Regions from separate parts of the Sulfitobacter alexandrii genome, predicted to be linked through region 1. Evidence: riboswitches for the same ligand, from Rfam matches in the RefSeq annotation. Region 1 holds a riboswitch; each other region holds the start of a gene.
What was found. Region 1 has a riboswitch for thiamine pyrophosphate ahead of thiC (phosphomethylpyrimidine synthase ThiC). Riboswitches for the same ligand answer to the same signal wherever they lie in the genome.
Positions count from the first base shown of each region.

Region 2: it holds a riboswitch for thiamine pyrophosphate, as region 1 does, so the genes downstream of both, BOO69_RS00550 (thiamine ABC transporter substrate-binding protein) here and thiC (phosphomethylpyrimidine synthase ThiC) in region 1, are expected to answer to the same signal.
Region 3: it holds a riboswitch for thiamine pyrophosphate, as region 1 does, so the genes downstream of both, BOO69_RS15005 (YkoF family thiamine/hydroxymethylpyrimidine-binding protein) here and thiC (phosphomethylpyrimidine synthase ThiC) in region 1, are expected to answer to the same signal.

Region 1 covers NZ_CP018081.1:239,574-244,736, reverse strand. The annotation lists gene ribB (3,4-dihydroxy-2-butanone-4-phosphate synthase) at 1-476, shown strand, start outside; gene BOO69_RS22300 (SDR family oxidoreductase) at 537-1,304, shown strand; gene BOO69_RS22295 (DUF1330 domain-containing protein) at 1,330-1,602, shown strand; TPP riboswitch at 1,660-1,778, shown strand; gene thiC (phosphomethylpyrimidine synthase ThiC) at 1,877-3,691, shown strand; gene thiM (hydroxyethylthiazole kinase) at 3,688-4,491, shown strand; gene thiE (thiamine phosphate synthase) at 4,488-5,126, shown strand; gene thiD (bifunctional hydroxymethylpyrimidine kinase/phosphomethylpyrimidine kinase) at 5,115-5,163, opposite strand, start outside.
Region 2 covers NZ_CP018076.1:112,556-117,718, forward strand. The annotation lists gene BOO69_RS00540 (DMT family transporter) at 1-470, opposite strand, end outside; gene aroC (chorismate synthase) at 478-1,590, opposite strand; TPP riboswitch at 1,682-1,782, shown strand; gene BOO69_RS00550 (thiamine ABC transporter substrate-binding protein) at 1,817-2,800, shown strand; partial or broken gene BOO69_RS00555 (thiamine/thiamine pyrophosphate ABC transporter permease ThiP) at 2,776-4,327, shown strand; gene BOO69_RS00560 (thiamine ABC transporter ATP-binding protein) at 4,314-5,006, shown strand; gene BOO69_RS00565 (6,7-dimethyl-8-ribityllumazine synthase) at 5,015-5,163, opposite strand, start outside.
Region 3 covers NZ_CP018076.1:3,057,218-3,062,380, forward strand. The annotation lists gene BOO69_RS15000 (ABC transporter ATP-binding protein) at 1-1,018, opposite strand, end outside; TPP riboswitch at 1,216-1,321, shown strand; gene BOO69_RS15005 (YkoF family thiamine/hydroxymethylpyrimidine-binding protein) at 1,314-1,925, shown strand; gene BOO69_RS15010 (ABC transporter permease) at 1,982-2,743, shown strand; gene BOO69_RS15015 (ABC transporter ATP-binding protein) at 2,736-3,476, shown strand; gene BOO69_RS15020 (ABC transporter substrate-binding protein) at 3,473-4,450, shown strand; gene BOO69_RS15025 (GcvT family protein) at 4,584-5,163, shown strand, end outside.

The DNA.
Region 1 (5,163 bases):
TTTGTGTGTCACTGTCCGCCGAGCGCCTGGAGCAGTTGGACCTGCCGCAGATGGTGGGGAACAACACCGAGTTTCTCAGCACCGGGTTCACAATCACCTGTGATCTGCGCGAAGGGACAACCACGGGAATTTCGGCGTCTGACCGGGCAAAAACCATCCGTGCGCTGACCGACGCCAACCGCGTGCCGGGCGATTTCAACCGTCCCGGCCATGTCTTTCCGCTGCGCGCACACCCCGAAGGGGTGCTTGGACGTCCCGGACACACCGAGGCATCGCTGGACCTGTCGCGTTTGGCTGGGCGCTACTCCGGCGGCGTGCTCTGCGAGATTGCGCTGGCCGACGGCGAAATGGCTCGACTCCCCGACCTGGCGGCCTTTTCCCGCCGTTATGGGCTCAAGTTGATCTCGATTGAGGATCTTATCGCTTGGCGCCGGGTGAACGACAGGGAATCCGAAATCGGAAACACACCGTCCTGACCTGGCGGGACTGTGTGCACGGCCTGAGGCCCTGAGCCAGCCACGAACTGAGGATTTGATATGAGCAGAAATCAGGTTTGCGTTGTTGTCGGCGCCCGTTCCGGGCTGGGATTCGCCGTGGCCGAGGAAATGGCAAAACGCGGGTATGATCTGGTGCTTTCATCGCGCAATCCCAAAGAGGCCGCCGATACGCTGCGCGCTCGCCATGACGTGCGGATCGAAATTGTGCCCGGCAGTGTTGCCGAACCCGCGGTCGCGGCTGCATTGGCAGAAACCGCCAGCGGTCTGGGCGGGGCCAGTGCCTTGCTGCTCAACCACGGCGGACCGCCGGTCAAGCCGTTGATGGCCATCACGGATGAGGATTGGTCACAATCGGTCGAAATCATGGTGAATGGCCCTTTGCGTGTGCTGCGGGCGTTGGTGCCGCAAATGCAGGAAGCCGAAAGCGGACGGGTTGTGGCGGTGTCGTCTTTTACCGTCAAGTCGCCCTATGCCGGTATTGGCCTGTCAAACAGTCTCCGCGCCGCGCTGGTCAATGCGCTCAAGACGGCGGCACTTGAACTCGGGCCGGAAGGGATCATGCTCAACGCCCTGGCGCCGGGATATGTTGAAACAGGCCGTATTCGCGAGTGGAACGACTCCTACGCGAAGCAGCGCAATATCGGTGTCGATGACGTGCGCGCGCAGACCTTGGCGACGGTTCCATTGCGCCGGTATGGAACGCCCGAAGGCTACGCGCGGATGGCCGCGTTTTTGTTGTCGGACGACAACGACTATATTTCTGGTCAGCAGATCCTGTATGATGGGGCGCTGGTGACCGCGAACTAGACAACAAAAACACGGAGAAGGCGAAATGCCGGCACTGGTTCTTGCAAGAGTGAAGATAAGTGACGCCGAAGCCTACAAGGAATACGCAGCCCGTTCCAGTCCGGCGGTGCAGGCCTTCGGGGGCCGGTTCGTTGTTCGGGGGGCAACGCCAGAAAAGTTGGAAGGCGAGGATGACAGTCTGCGCACCGTCGTCGTGGAATTCCCCGATATCGAAACCGCCCGGGCGTGGCACAAGTCTGAGCAATATACCGAGGCGCGCGGATTCCGGACAGTCTCAAATCACCCGCCCGAGTGGTAACGATAATGGCCCCTCTTATCATGCGTTGACATTTGCGCGCGCCCAGAACAGCCTGCGGGCACTCACCCGGGGGGTCTCGACAAGAGGCTGAGATACTGCTGGCACCCGTGCAGCGCAGTGACCCGATGAACCTGATCCAGTTCACACTGGCGTAGGGATGGTGCACTGGCCGCGCGGGCCCCGACCACTTTCGTGGAGGGCTATTCCCACACCGGCAATCCCATTCGACGCGGAACTGGGTCTCCAACGCTTTGAGCTATGGAGGCTCCGACCGATGAAAGATCTCACCCCAACCGTCACCACGGGCCCGCTGCCCGCGTCGCGCCGCGTCTGGCACGCGGGCACCCGTCACCCCGATATCCGCGTGCCCATGCGCGAGATCGAGCTGCACCCCACGGCCGGGGAACCGCCCGTCACCGTCTATGACAGCTCGGGCCCCTATACGGACCCGGAGGCGACGGTCGCCATCGACCGGGGCCTGCCGCGCCTGCGCGAGGGCTGGATCGCGGCCCGTGGCGATACCGAAACCTACGACGGGCGCCATGTGCAGCCGGCTGACAACGGCTTTGCCGAAGGCGCGCGACTGACGCCGGAGTTTCCCGTTCGCAACGCGCCCCGTCGCGCCACGCAAGGTCGGGCGGTGACCCAGATGGCCTATGCCCGCGCGGGCATCGTCACGCCCGAGATGGAATTCGTCGCGATCCGCGAAAACCTCGGGCGCAAGGCGCAGGCAGAGGCCCATGCACAGACATTGGCGCGCGACGGCGAAAGTTTCGGTGCGGAAATTCCGGATTTCATCACGCCGGAATTCGTGCGTGACGAGATCGCCAAGGGCCGCGCGATCATCCCCGCGAACATCAACCATCCCGAGGCCGAGCCGATGGCGATCGGGCGGAACTTCCTCGTCAAGATCAACGCCAATATCGGCAACTCGGCGGTGACCTCCTCGATGGCCGAGGAAGTGGAAAAGATGGTCTGGGCGACCAGATGGGGCGCCGACACGGTCATGGACCTGTCGACGGGGCGCAACATCCACAACATCCGCGACTGGATCCTGCGAAACTCGCCGGTCCCGATCGGCACGGTGCCGCTGTACCAGGCGCTGGAAAAGGTCGGCGGCATCGCCGAGGACCTGAGCTGGGAGGTCTTTCGCGACACCCTGATCGAACAGGCCGAGCAGGGGGTGGATTACTTCACCATACATGCAGGTGTGCGGCTGCACATGATCCCGATGACGGTGAACCGGGTGACGGGGATCGTGTCGCGCGGGGGCTCGATCATGGCAAAGTGGTGCCTGCACCATAACCGCCAAAGTTTTCTGTACGAGCATTTCGACGAGATCTGCGAGATCGCGCGCGCCTATGACGTGTCCTTCTCGCTCGGTGACGGGCTGCGCCCCGGTTCCATCGCGGATGCCAATGACGAGGCGCAATTTGCCGAGCTTGAGACCCTCGGAGAGCTGACGCAGATCGCCTGGGCGCGGGATTGCCAGGTGATGATCGAGGGGCCGGGCCATGTGCCCATGCACAAGATCAAGGCCAACATGGACAAGCAGTTGCAGGTCTGCGGCGAGGCGCCGTTCTATACGCTCGGGCCGCTCACAACGGACATTGCGCCGGGATACGATCATATCACCAGCGGCATTGGCGCGGCGATGATCGGCTGGTTCGGCACGGCGATGCTTTGCTACGTGACGCCGAAGGAACACCTGGGCCTGCCAGACCGCGACGACGTGAAGGTGGGCGTCATCACCTACAAGATCGCGGCCCATGCGGCGGACCTCGCCAAAGGCCATCCGGCGGCACAGATCCGCGACGATGCGCTGAGCCGCGCACGGTTCGAATTCAGGTGGGAGGACCAGTTCAACCTCTCGCTCGATCCCGAAACCGCTCGGTCGATGCATGACGAGACCCTGCCGAAGGAGGCCCATAAGGTCGCGCATTTCTGTTCGATGTGCGGACCGAAATTCTGCTCGATGAGGATTTCCCACGACATCCGCGCCGAGGCGCAGAAGGACGGCATGGCCCGCATGGCCGAGAAGTTCCGCCAAGGCGGAGACCTGTATATCCCGCTGGAGGACAAGGCATGAGCCAGGCACCGGACACCCTTCTGACCGCGCTGCGCGCCACGCCGCCGCTGGTGCAGTGCATAACCAACTACGTCGCCATGAACATCGCCGCCAACGTGATGCTGGCGGCGGGGGCCAGCCCCGCCATGGTTTTCGACGTCGAGGAGGCCGAGGAATTCGCCGGGATTGCCGGAGCCGTGACGGTGAATATCGGCACCCTGTCGCCGCCCTTCGTCGCCGGAATGCACGCTGCAATCCGGGGCGCGCGAGGTGCGTGGCGGCCCTGGGTGCTGGATCCGGTGGCCTGCCAGGCGACGGCCTATCGCCGCGAGGTTGTGCAGGCGCTGGTGGCCGAACGCCCGACGATCATCCGGGGCAATGCCTCGGAAATCCTGTCGCTGGCCGGAGAGGCAAGCAAGGGGCAGGGCGTCGACGGGCGTGATCCAGTCGCGGCGGCGGAAGAGGGGGCGCGTCGGCTGGCGCGCAGCAGCGGTGCCGTGGTCGCCGTGACGGGCGAGGTCGATTATGTCACCGACGGCACCCGCGCAGTGCGGGTCGAGGGTGGTTCGCCTTTCATGCCGATGAACACCGCCCTGGGCTGTTCGCTGACCTGCCTTTGCGGGGCCTATGCTGCGGTGGCCGAAGACGCCTTCGACGCCGCCGTCGCTGCGCTTGCGCATTTCGCCGTTGCGGGGGCGAAGGCGGATGAGGGCGCCTCGGGGCCGGGCAGCTTTGCGCCCCGGTTCCTCGATGCGCTGGCGGCGGTCACCCCGGCGGACCTGTCGAGGGCGGCGATTTACGACGCGGCGGTTCCCGCGTGAGGCGCTGCCCTGACCTCTCGCTTTACCTCGTGCTTGATCCCGGCCTGTGCGCCGGGGTCGGCTTGGTCGAAACCGCCCGCGCTGCCGTCGCGGGCGGGGCGACGGTTGTGCAACTGCGCGACAAGGCGGCAGGCACCGCGCGGATGATCGAGACTGGCCGGGCACTGAAGGCGGCGCTGGCCGGAACCGGCGTGGTGCTGATCGTGAACGACGACGTGGAGGCCGCCGTTGCGATTGGTGCGGACGGGCTGCACATCGGGCAGGGCGACATGGCCGTGACCGAGGCCCGCGCCCGGATCGGTCCGGCGATGGTGCTGGGCCTGTCGGTCGAGACACCCGCGCTGGCCGCCGCCGTCGATCCGGCGCTGGTCGACTACATCGGTGCGGGGCCGGTCTTTGCCACGCCTTCCAAGCTGGATCACAAGGCGCCTGTGGGTTTCGAAGGGCTGGCGGCGCAGGTTGCTGCCAGCCCGGTGCCCGCCGTGGCGATCGGCGGGCTGAAGGCCGAGCACGTGGCGCAGGTCCTGAAGGCCGGCGCGCAGGGCGTCGCCGTGGTTTCCGCCATCTGCGGCCAGCCCGACCCCGAGGCCGCCGCCCGCGCCCTCAGGGACAGGATCGACGCGCTAACCGTCTGACGCCCAGAGCGCGTGGAAATGATGCACCGGCCCGTGC
Region 2 (5,163 bases), on a different replicon from region 1:
ATCTGATCCATCTGGGCGCCGCCGAACCGGGGCCAGAGGATGATCAGCACCCCCACCAGTCCGACCGCCACCGCGCTGATCCGCAACAGCCGGATGCGCTCTCCCAGCATCACGGCGGCGAGCAGGACGGTGAAGATCGGGGTAGCGAAACCTATGGCGGTGACTTCTGGCAGAGGCAGCAGGCCGAGCCCGGCAAAGGTCAATCCCATCGCGGTGGTCCCGAACAGCCCCCGCCAGACGTGCCCCATCGGGTTCTTCGCCTTGAGCCCGACCTTGAGCTGTCCGCGCTGGGCAAGCCAGATCAGGATGATCGGGATGGCGAAAAGGGATCGGAAGAAGACCTGTTCGCCCGGCGGGATCTCGTCCGAGGTGGACTTGATGATCGCCGACATGCAGGTGAACAGGAAAATCGCCGTGATCTTGAGCGCAACCCCGAGCGCGGGTCTGGCTGAGAAATCCTCGACCTTCATGACCGGCTCATGCGTCCGGGCCGATGATGCCGCGGTTCTCCCCGACCTGCCCCCGGTGCAGCAGCATGTGATCGAGCAGGACGCAGGCCATCATCGCCTCGCCCACCGGAACGGCCCGGATACCGACGCAGGGGTCGTGCCGACCCTTCGTGATGATCTCGGTTTCCTCGCCGGTCCTGGTGATGGTTCTGCGCGTGGTGAGGATGCTCGACGTCGGCTTGACCGCAAACCGTACGACAATGTCCTGCCCGGTGCTGATCCCGCCCAGGATGCCGCCTGCGTGGTTGGAGGAATAGGCGGGCTTTCCATCGTTACCCATGAAAATCTCGTCCGCGTTCAGCTCACCGGTCAGCATCGCCGCCGACATGCCTTCGCCGATCTCCACGCCCTTGACGGCATTGATGCTCATCATCGCGGCGGCCAGATCGGTGTCCAGCTTGCCGTAGACCGGCGCGCCAAGACCTGCGGGCACACCCCGCGCAACGACCTCGATGATGGCGCCGACGCTGCTGCCGGACTTGCGCAGGCCGTCAAGGTAGTCGGCCCAGTCGGTCGCGGCCTTGGCATCGGGCACCCAGAACGGATTCTGTTCGATCTGGTCCCAGTCGAAGGCATCGCGGTCGATCCTGTGCGGGCCCATCTGCACCATGTAGCCGGTGATCTGCACTTGCGGCGCGATCGCCTTGATCGCCTCGCGCGCGAGGCCGCCCGCCGCCACGCGGCTCGCGGTTTCTCGGGCCGAAGACCGGCCACCGCCGCGATAGTCGCGCACGCCGTATTTCTGGAAGTAGGTGATGTCGGCATGACCGGGGCGGAACTTGTCCTTGATGTCCCCGTAATCCTTCGACCGCTGGTCGGTGTTCTCGATCATCAGCTGCACCGGGGTTCCGGTGGTCACACCTTCGAAAACCCCGGACAGGATGCGCACTTCGTCGGCCTCCCGGCGCTGGGTCGTGTACTTGTTCTGGCCCGGTTTGCGGCGGTCCAGCCAGTGCTGGATCATGGCGGCGTCCACCGGCACGCCCGGGGGGCAACCGTCCACCGTGGCGCCCAGGGCCGGACCGTGGCTTTCGCCCCAGGTCGTCACGCGGAAAAGGTGGCCAAAGCTGTTGATCGACATCGCTGCGCTCCTCTGGTGACCCTGTTACCGGGGCCGATGGGGGGCCTCAAGCGGTTTTGCCTTGCATGTCGAGCAGGGCCATCCTAGCTGTTGGGATACCTCGGGGGGCCGAAAGGCTGAGATGTACGCAAGTGCGGACCCGTTGAACCTGAACCGGTTAACACCGGCGGAGGGAAGGTATGGACATCCATCCAACGCTTTCTGACGCCGCATGATGGAGGATGCCATGAGACATCTGGCCTTTGCTGCTGCTTTTACACTCGCCGCCACCGCCGCGTCGGCACAGACGCCCGTGCTGACGGTCTATGCGGGCGACTACTTCACGTCCGAGTGGGGCCCCGGCCCGACGATCGAAACCCAATTCGAGGCGATATGCGATTGCGACCTGCAATACTCGACCGGGGATCTGATGCCGCGCCTCCTGCTCGAAGGCAAGCGCACCAAGGCGGATGTGGTCATCGGCCTGACCTCGGACGTCATGGCCAAGGCGCGGGCGACCGGCCTTTTCGCGCCGCACGGGCAGGACAATTCGGACCTGACCCTGCCGGTCGACTGGCAGGACGAGGTGTTCCTGCCCTTCAACTACTCGCACACCGCGTTCGTGTTCGATGACACCCGGATGGAAAACCCGCCAGCCACGTTCGACGATCTGCTGAACATGCCCGACGACGTCAAGATCGTGATCCAGGATCCGCGCACGTCGATTTCCGGACTGGCGCTGGTGCTGTGGGTTCAGTCCGTCTATGGCGACGGGGCAGAGGAGGCGTGGCGCAAGCTGGCCCCGAAGATCCTGACCGTGACCAAGGACTGGTCGACGTCCTATGGCATGTTCACCGACGGCGAAGCGGACATGGTCCTGAGCTACACCACTTCGCCCGCGTATCACATGTTCGCGGAGGAGGATTTCACCAAGCACGCGGCGCTTTTCCCCGAGGGGCATTATTTCCTGGTCGAGACGGTCGCCAAGATCGCCGACACCGATGTGCCCGAACTGGCGGACGCGTTCATGAAATTTGTCATGTCGGAGACGTTCCAGACAAAGATCCCGAGCGCGAACTGGTCGCTGCCGTCGGCCCTGCCGCGCGATCAATGGCCGGATGGCTGGGCGAAGCTGGACCTGCCGGAGAAGGTTCTGTTCTATGACGAAACCGAAGCGGCCGCCCTACAGGATAAGGCGATCGAGGCATGGCGCAGCGCGCTGACCCAGTAACCCGCAACGCGGGGATCGCCGCCGCTGTCCTGACGGTGGCGGTGGTGCTCGCGGCCTGCATCGGGATCCTGTCGCGGGCCGAACCGGGCGGTTTCGACCCGGGCGACTTCGCGGCGATCCGCTTTACCGTCGTGCAGGCGATGTTGTCTTCCGTCCTTTCGGTGCTTCTGGCGATCCCCTTGGCGCGCGCGCTGGCGCGGCGGCGGTTCTTCGGACATGGCCTGCTGGTGATGTTGCTGGGGGTTCCGTTCGTCCTGCCCGTGATCGTCGCGGTGATCGGACTGCTTGCGGTCTTCGGGCGCAACGGCCTGTTGAATCTCGTTTTCGCGGCCCTCGGTCTGCCGGAGGTGTCGATCTACGGGCTTCACGGTGTCGTGCTCGCCCATGTATTCTTCAACCTTCCGCTGGCCACGCGGCTCCTGCTTCAGGGGTGGCAGGCCATTCCGGCAGAGCGGTTCCGCCTGGTCGCGCAGCTGGATCTCAGTCCGCGCGCCGTCGCGCGAACACTGGAGTGGCCGCTGCTGCGCCAGATCGTGCCCGGCGCTCTGGGGCTGATCTTTGTCATCTGCCTGACCAGTTTCGCGGTGGCATTGACCCTTGGCGGCGGTCCCGCAGCCACCACGATCGAGCTCGCCATCTACCAGACATTTCGCTACGATTTCGACCTGACCCGTGCGGCGCTGCTGTCGCTGGTGCAGTTGGTGCTGGCGGGATGCGCCGCGCTCGTGACCCTGCGCTTCATCCCGGCGACCGGCATCGGCGGGGGCTGGACCGGGTCCCGATGCGGTGGGATGCGCGCCCCGGCCTGCAGCGCTGGGGCGACGTCGTGCTGATCCTGATGGGCGCGGCATTCCTGCTGCTTCCGCTTGGGGCGGTGGTGGCCCGCGGTCTGGGGGGCTGCCGTTGATGCCGGCATCGGTGTGGCACTCCGCTGCCGTGTCTCTCGGGGTCGCCCTGGCGAGCATCGTGATCCTTCTGTTGCTGGCACTGCCGATGGCCGGCTGGATCGCGGGTCGCGCAAGCGGCGCGGTGGAGGCGATCGGCCTTCTCGGTCTGTCGGCCTCTCCACTGATGATCGGGACGGGCTGGTTCATTCTTCTCAATCCGCTGGTGGACCCTTCGGCGCTGGCGTTGCCTGTGACGGCCTTGGTGAACGCGCTGATGGCGCTGCCCTTTGCCCTTCGGATCATCGTCCCTCGCCTGCGGGACACACTGCGGGAGTACGGACGTCTGACTGCTGCGCTGCAGATGCACGGCTGGTCGCTCTGGCGTTGGGTTGTCCTTCCGCGGCTGAGACCGCAGATCGGCTTTGCCGCTGGTCTGACCGGCGCGCTTTCGATCGGCGACCTTGGCGTGATCGCGCTGTTCGCCGATCCCGAGCGGGCGACCTTGCCGCTGCAGATGTACCGGCTGATGGGGTCCTACCAGATGCATGCCGCGTCGGGCGCTGCCTTGCTGCTGCTGTTCATGGCGCTGGGCCTGTTCTGGATCTGCGACAGGGGAGGGCGTGCCAATGCTGCGCATTGAGAAGGCAGAGATCACGCTCGGCGACTTCCGGCTGTCAGCGGACATGGACCTGATACCGGGCTGCAAATATGCCGTGATCGGACCGTCCGGCGCCGGGAAATCCACCCTGCTGAGCGCGATGGGCGGCTTCGTCCCCCTGAGCACCGGGCGCATCACGTGGGATGGCCGCGACATCACCGACGCCGCGCCGGGCGCGCGGCCCATGACGATGCTGTTTCAGGACAACAACCTGTTCCCGCATCTCAGCGTGATGCAAAACGTGGGCCTTGGCATCAATCCGCACATGCGCCTGACACAGGTGGATCGCGATCGTGTAGCGCAGGCACTGGACCGGGTCGGGCTCGCGGAGCACGCGCAGAGCCGGCCCGGCGCCCTGTCGGGCGGACAGCAAAGCCGGGCTGCGCTCGCACGGGTGCTGGTTCAGGCGCGGCCCCTGGTTCTTCTGGATGAACCTTTCGCGGCGCTTGGCCCGGCCCTGCGCAACGAGATGCTGGACCTCGTCCAGGACCTCGTTGCCGAAACGGGCGCGGCGCTCATCATGGTGACGCACGCGCCGGATGACGTCCGCCGCATCGCGGACGAAGTCATCTTCGTCGCTGGCGGGGTCGCCGAGGCCCCGCAGCCGGCGGCAGCGTTGATGGAAAATCCGCCGCCGGAACTGCTGGACTATCTCGGCTGAGAGCGCTGTCAGGCGCTGATGCGACTGTGCATCTCGACGATGTCGAGTGCGGCGCGGGCGGCTTCCCGGCCTTTCACCACGAATTGGTCGCGATAGATCGCATCATGATGCGCCGTCTCCTGGTACTGGTGGGGAGTCAGCGCGACGGACAGCACCG
Region 3 (5,163 bases), on a different replicon from region 1:
ATTGGATGTTCTCGAACCGGACTTCACCCCGAAAGGCGGGCGCGACCGTGGCCCCGGGTGAATCGGCCACGTCGGGTTCCGTCGCCATCAGGTCGAGATATCGGCGAAAGCCCGCGATGCCCTTGGGATAGGTCTCGATCACCGCGGCGATCTTGTCCAGCGGGCGAAAGAACACCGTCACCAGCAGGAGGAACGCCACGAACCCGCCTGTCGTCAACGCCCCCTGCAGCACGAATGCCGCGCCGGCGACCATCACGACAACCTGGATCAGACGCATCCCCATGTAGTTGAGCGCCGATGACCCTGCCATCAGCTTGTACGCCGCGAGTTTCGTCTTGCGATAGCCGCTGTTGTCCCGGGCGAACAGCGTCGCCTCGTGGTCTTCGTTGGCAAAGGCCTGAACCACCCGGATACCGCCGATGTTCTCTTCCAGTCGTACGTTGAAGTCGGCGACGCGGGAATAGATCGACCGCCAGGTTCGCGTCATCCGCCCGCCGTAGACGGTCACGATGGCAACGCAGACCGGTACGATCACGGCCGTGATGAGCGCCAGTTCGACATTGATCGTCAGCATCAGGGCGAAGGCGCCCACGAAGGTCATGACCGCGATGAACAGGTCTTCGGGGCCGTGGTGGGCCACCTCCCCGATCTCTTCGAGGTCTCGCGTGACCCGCGCCACCAGTTTGCCGGTGCGGACCTTGTCGAAAAAGGAGAACGACAGGCGCTGGAGATGCGCGAAGGCACGCCGACGCATCTCCGTCTCGATGTTGATGCCGAGCATATGACCCCAGTAAATCACGACGGTCATCAGGACGGCATTCAGCAGGTAGATGAACAGCAGCCCCACCGCCGCCAGCAGCGTCATGCCCAGGTCACCGCGGGGCAACAGCACGTCGATGAACCCCTTGATCGCCAGTGGAAAGGCAAGCTCCAGCAGCCCGGATACCACGGCACACCCGAAGTCCAGCCAGAACAGCTTTTTCCAGGGGCGGTAATAATCGAAGAAGTTACTCAGCATCGGAAAAGCCCCGGCAGATGGCAAGACAATCAGGATCGGCACCAAGGAGATCGGGACCCGCCGGTTCGGGTTAATAATGTTGATGTTTTTTGTAAACTATATTTTCTGCCCCTTGCGGAACGGGCGCATTCGGGCCTGTCCCAAAAATTCCGGCAGGCACCCTGTTGACTTGCCGGGCCGCAGAAGACACGGTGCCCGGACATAACCAGGGGTGCTCCGTTCAGGGGCTGAGATGCGCAACCGCGCGAACCCTTCACAGCTGATCTGGATAATACCAGCGGAGCGAGGAGCCAGCATGTTCATAGGCGCGCAAGTGTCACTTTACCCCATGACGTCCGATTTCGTGGATGTCATCACCTCCGGGCTCGAGGCCCTGTCCCCCTACAGATCCGACCTGAAGATCGAGACCGACGACATGTCGACCTTGATGGTCGGCGCGCCGGAAACCTTGTTCGGCGCCATCCGCGACCTGTTTGCGGCGTCCGCCCGCAGGCCGGAACACGTGACGATGCACGTCACCCTGTCGCGCGGCTGTCCGGGAGAAGCGGACGATCCCGCCTGCCGGTGCGAGGTGCTGGAAAAGGCCCAGGACGAGAGCCTTGAAGAACGCAAGATCAAAGCGGCGGCGGCCGTCCGGTCCGCGCCGGAAACCGGTGTGGACATCGACCTGCAGTTCTCGCTCTATGTCATGGGCAGCGGCAACCACATGGAAGAGATCTATGGCTGCATCGACTTCCTGAGGTCGAGCGGCTGCTTCCACAAGACCAAGAATTTCTGCACGCGCTTGCGGGGCGACGCCGGCGCCGTGTTTGAAACCTTGCGGCAGGCGTTCCTGCGCTTCGGTCCGGCCGAGGGTCATGTCACCATCGACATGACCGCTTCTGCCAACAGCCCCAGCCTGACCTGATCCTCCACGGGTGCGCGGTGCAACCCCACGGGGATCGCGCCGCCGTCCGGTGAGCCATGGTGGTCTTGCGACATATCTTTCCGGCCGGCGTGCTGGCGGTGGCCTTCTTCGGGGGCTGGGAGGGCTACGTGGCTTTTGCGGGCCTGTCGCCGCTCGTGCTCCCGGCCCCCAGCGACGTGCTGAACGGCCTTGTCGTCGACCGGGCCGCCATATTCCGCCACGCGGCGGCGACCATCGGGGTGGCCGCCGTCGGCTTCAGCCTCTCCGTGATGATCGCCGCGCTCGTTTCTGGTGTCTTCCACTTCGTCGACTGGCTGCGGCGCGGGGCGATGCCGCTGCTGATTGCAAGCCAGACGGTGCCCATCGTGGCGCTCGCCCCGCTGATGGTGCTGTGGTTCGGGTTCGGTCTGCTGCCGAAGGTCTTGCTGGTGATCCTCGTCACCTTCTTTCCCATGGTGGTCAGCCTGATGGCCGGATACGCCACGCTGCCGCGCGCCTACGGGGATCAGCTTCGGTCCATGGGGGCGAGCCGTTGGCAGGTCTTTCGGCGCGCCGCGCTGCCTTCGGCGCGCGGACATTTCTTTGCGGGCCTCCGGATCTCGGCGACCTATGCCATCGTGGCGACGATCTTTGCCGAATACGCCGGGGCGCGCCGGGGCTTGGGGATCTACATCCTAACCGCCAAGAACAGTTTCCGCGCAGACCTCGTGTTGTCCGCCGTGCTCGTCTCGGCCTTGCTGACGCTTACCCTGCTCGCGCTGATCCAGCTTGTCGATCGCCTGACCAACCGCCGTTTCCGGAGGACGGGCCGTGCTTGAGGTCGAGAGGCTGAACATCGGCACACGGGACGCGCTGTTCGTCGAGAACCTGTCGATCGAGCTGGCGCGCGGTCGGCTCACCTGTCTCATCGGGCCGTCGGGCTGCGGCAAAAGCTCGGTCATCAAGTGGCTGTCGGGCGTACTCGCGCCGGAACTGCGCGCAACGGGGTGCGCCCGGTTCGATGGACACGAGATCGCGCTGCCGCATCCGGGCATTGCCTATCAACCGCAGGGAGATTCGCTGTTTCCGTGGCTCACGGTGTTCGAAAACGCGACGCTCGGGCTTGAGATCAGAGGCGAAGCGGATGCCGCTGCACGGGACAGGGTGCGCGGCCTGTTTCCGATCTTCGGCCTTCAGGGCAACGAAGACAAGTTTCCCGACCAGTTGTCGGGCGGGATGCGACAGCGGGCCGCATTCATGCGCACCATGGTGCAGGGCGCGCGGGTTCTGTTGCTGGACGAACCCTTTTCCGCCCTCGATGCCGTGACGCGGCTGAAGATGCAGGATTGGCTTGCCGACCGGCTCGAAGCCGATCCGCGCGCCGTCCTTTTGGTCACCCACGACCTGTTCGAGGCGACCCAGATCGCCGACCGGGTGCTGGTCATGGGCCAGCACCCCGCCCGGATCATCGCCGACATTCCCCTCACCATCCCCCGCGCCGCACGGACCGAAGCCAGCTTGGCCGGCATCCGTTCGACGCTCAAATCCATGCTTCTGGAGGACTCAAGATGAAACTCGCCCCCCTTGCCCTTGCCACATGGCTTGCCGCTCCGATGGCCCTTGCCGAAGATATCAGCATCGCGCTGGACTGGACGCTGAACACCAACCACGTCGGCCTGATCGTGGCGCAGGAGAAAGGCTGGTACGCCGACGCGGGCCTGGACGTCGAAATCCTGCCCTATACCGACAGCGCCTCTACCGCGCTGCTGGCTGCCGGAGCGGTGGATTTCGCCTACATGACCGCGCTCGGTTTCATGACGGCCAAGGCCGGTGGTGCGGAGATCATCGCGCTGTGGGCCACGATGCAGCGCGAAGCCGGCCGGCTCGTCTACAACACCTCGAACGCCGCGATTTCCCGACCGGCGGACCTGCAGGGAAAGGTCTACGCCGGTTTCGGCACCGCGTGGGAGGCGGCCCTGATCTCGACCATGATCGAGAACGACGGCGGCGTGGCCGATTACGAGACGGTGACGCTCGGCACCGGCGCCTACGAGGCGCTGGCCAACGGCGCGGTCGATTTCACGCTGGAGGTCGCGACCTGGGAAGGGGTGAACAGCGAATTGCTGGGCCGGGAACAATCCCATTTCGAATACAGCGACTACGGCGTGCCCGAACCGCAGGGCGGCTACATCGGCACGCTGACATCGACGCTGCAAGCCGATCCCGAGACGGTGGAAGCGTTCATGGAGGCCACGCGGAAGGGATACGTCTGGGCGGCGGCACACCCCGACGAGGCGGCCGAAATGCTCATCGCCGCCGGCGACTTTCCGAACGAGGACCTGGTGCGCGGGTCCATGCGCGTGATCGCGGCGGGAGGCTATCTGGACAACGGGAAAACGCCCGTCGGCATGATTGATCCGGACCGGCTCGCGACGATGGCGAAGTTCCTCTACGATTCCGGCGTCCTGCGCGGCGCAGACGGCTCATCGCTCGCCTGGCCCGGGGACGTGTCCGGCTGGTTCGATCAGGGATGGCGCGAGGACTGAAACCTCACCGAACCCTTGCTCATTGCCGCGAGGCCGCTTGCCGGATTTGCCCATCGAACACGCCACCGGCAATATCTAGACATGCCTGTCCAGAATCGCTAGCCTTCCCCCAGTGATGCAGGGAGGGTCAGCCATGAACAGCCACTACAGAGTTGTCGTGATCGGAGGTGGGGTGGTCGGTGCCTCGGTGCTTTATCACCTGGCAAAGTTCGGCTGGACCGATGTCTGCCTGCTGGAACGTTCGGTCCTGACGGCGGGCAGCAGCTGGCATGCCGCCGGGGGATTCCACGCGCTGAACGCAGACCCCAACATGGCGGGATTGCAAGCCTACACCATCGACCTTCTGTCCGAGATCCAGGAGGAATCGGGTCAGGACATCGGGCTGCACATGACCGGGGGCCTGACGCTTGCCGGGACGCCCGACCGCTGGGAGTGGCTGCAATCGGCGTATCGCACATTCCAGTCCATCGGGATCGAGGACTGCCGCCTCGTGACCCCCGAGGAAGCGGGCGAACTCAATCCGATCATGTCCACGGACGGTATCCTGGGGGGCATGTGGGCCGACCGCGAAGGCTACCTCGATACCACCGGCACCGTCCATGCCTATGCAAAGGCCGCGCGCAAGCGGGGCGCTGAAGTCTTCGAGCACACCAAGGTCGAGGCGTTGGAACAGACGGCGGACGGCTGGAAGGTGATGACCGACAAGGGCACGA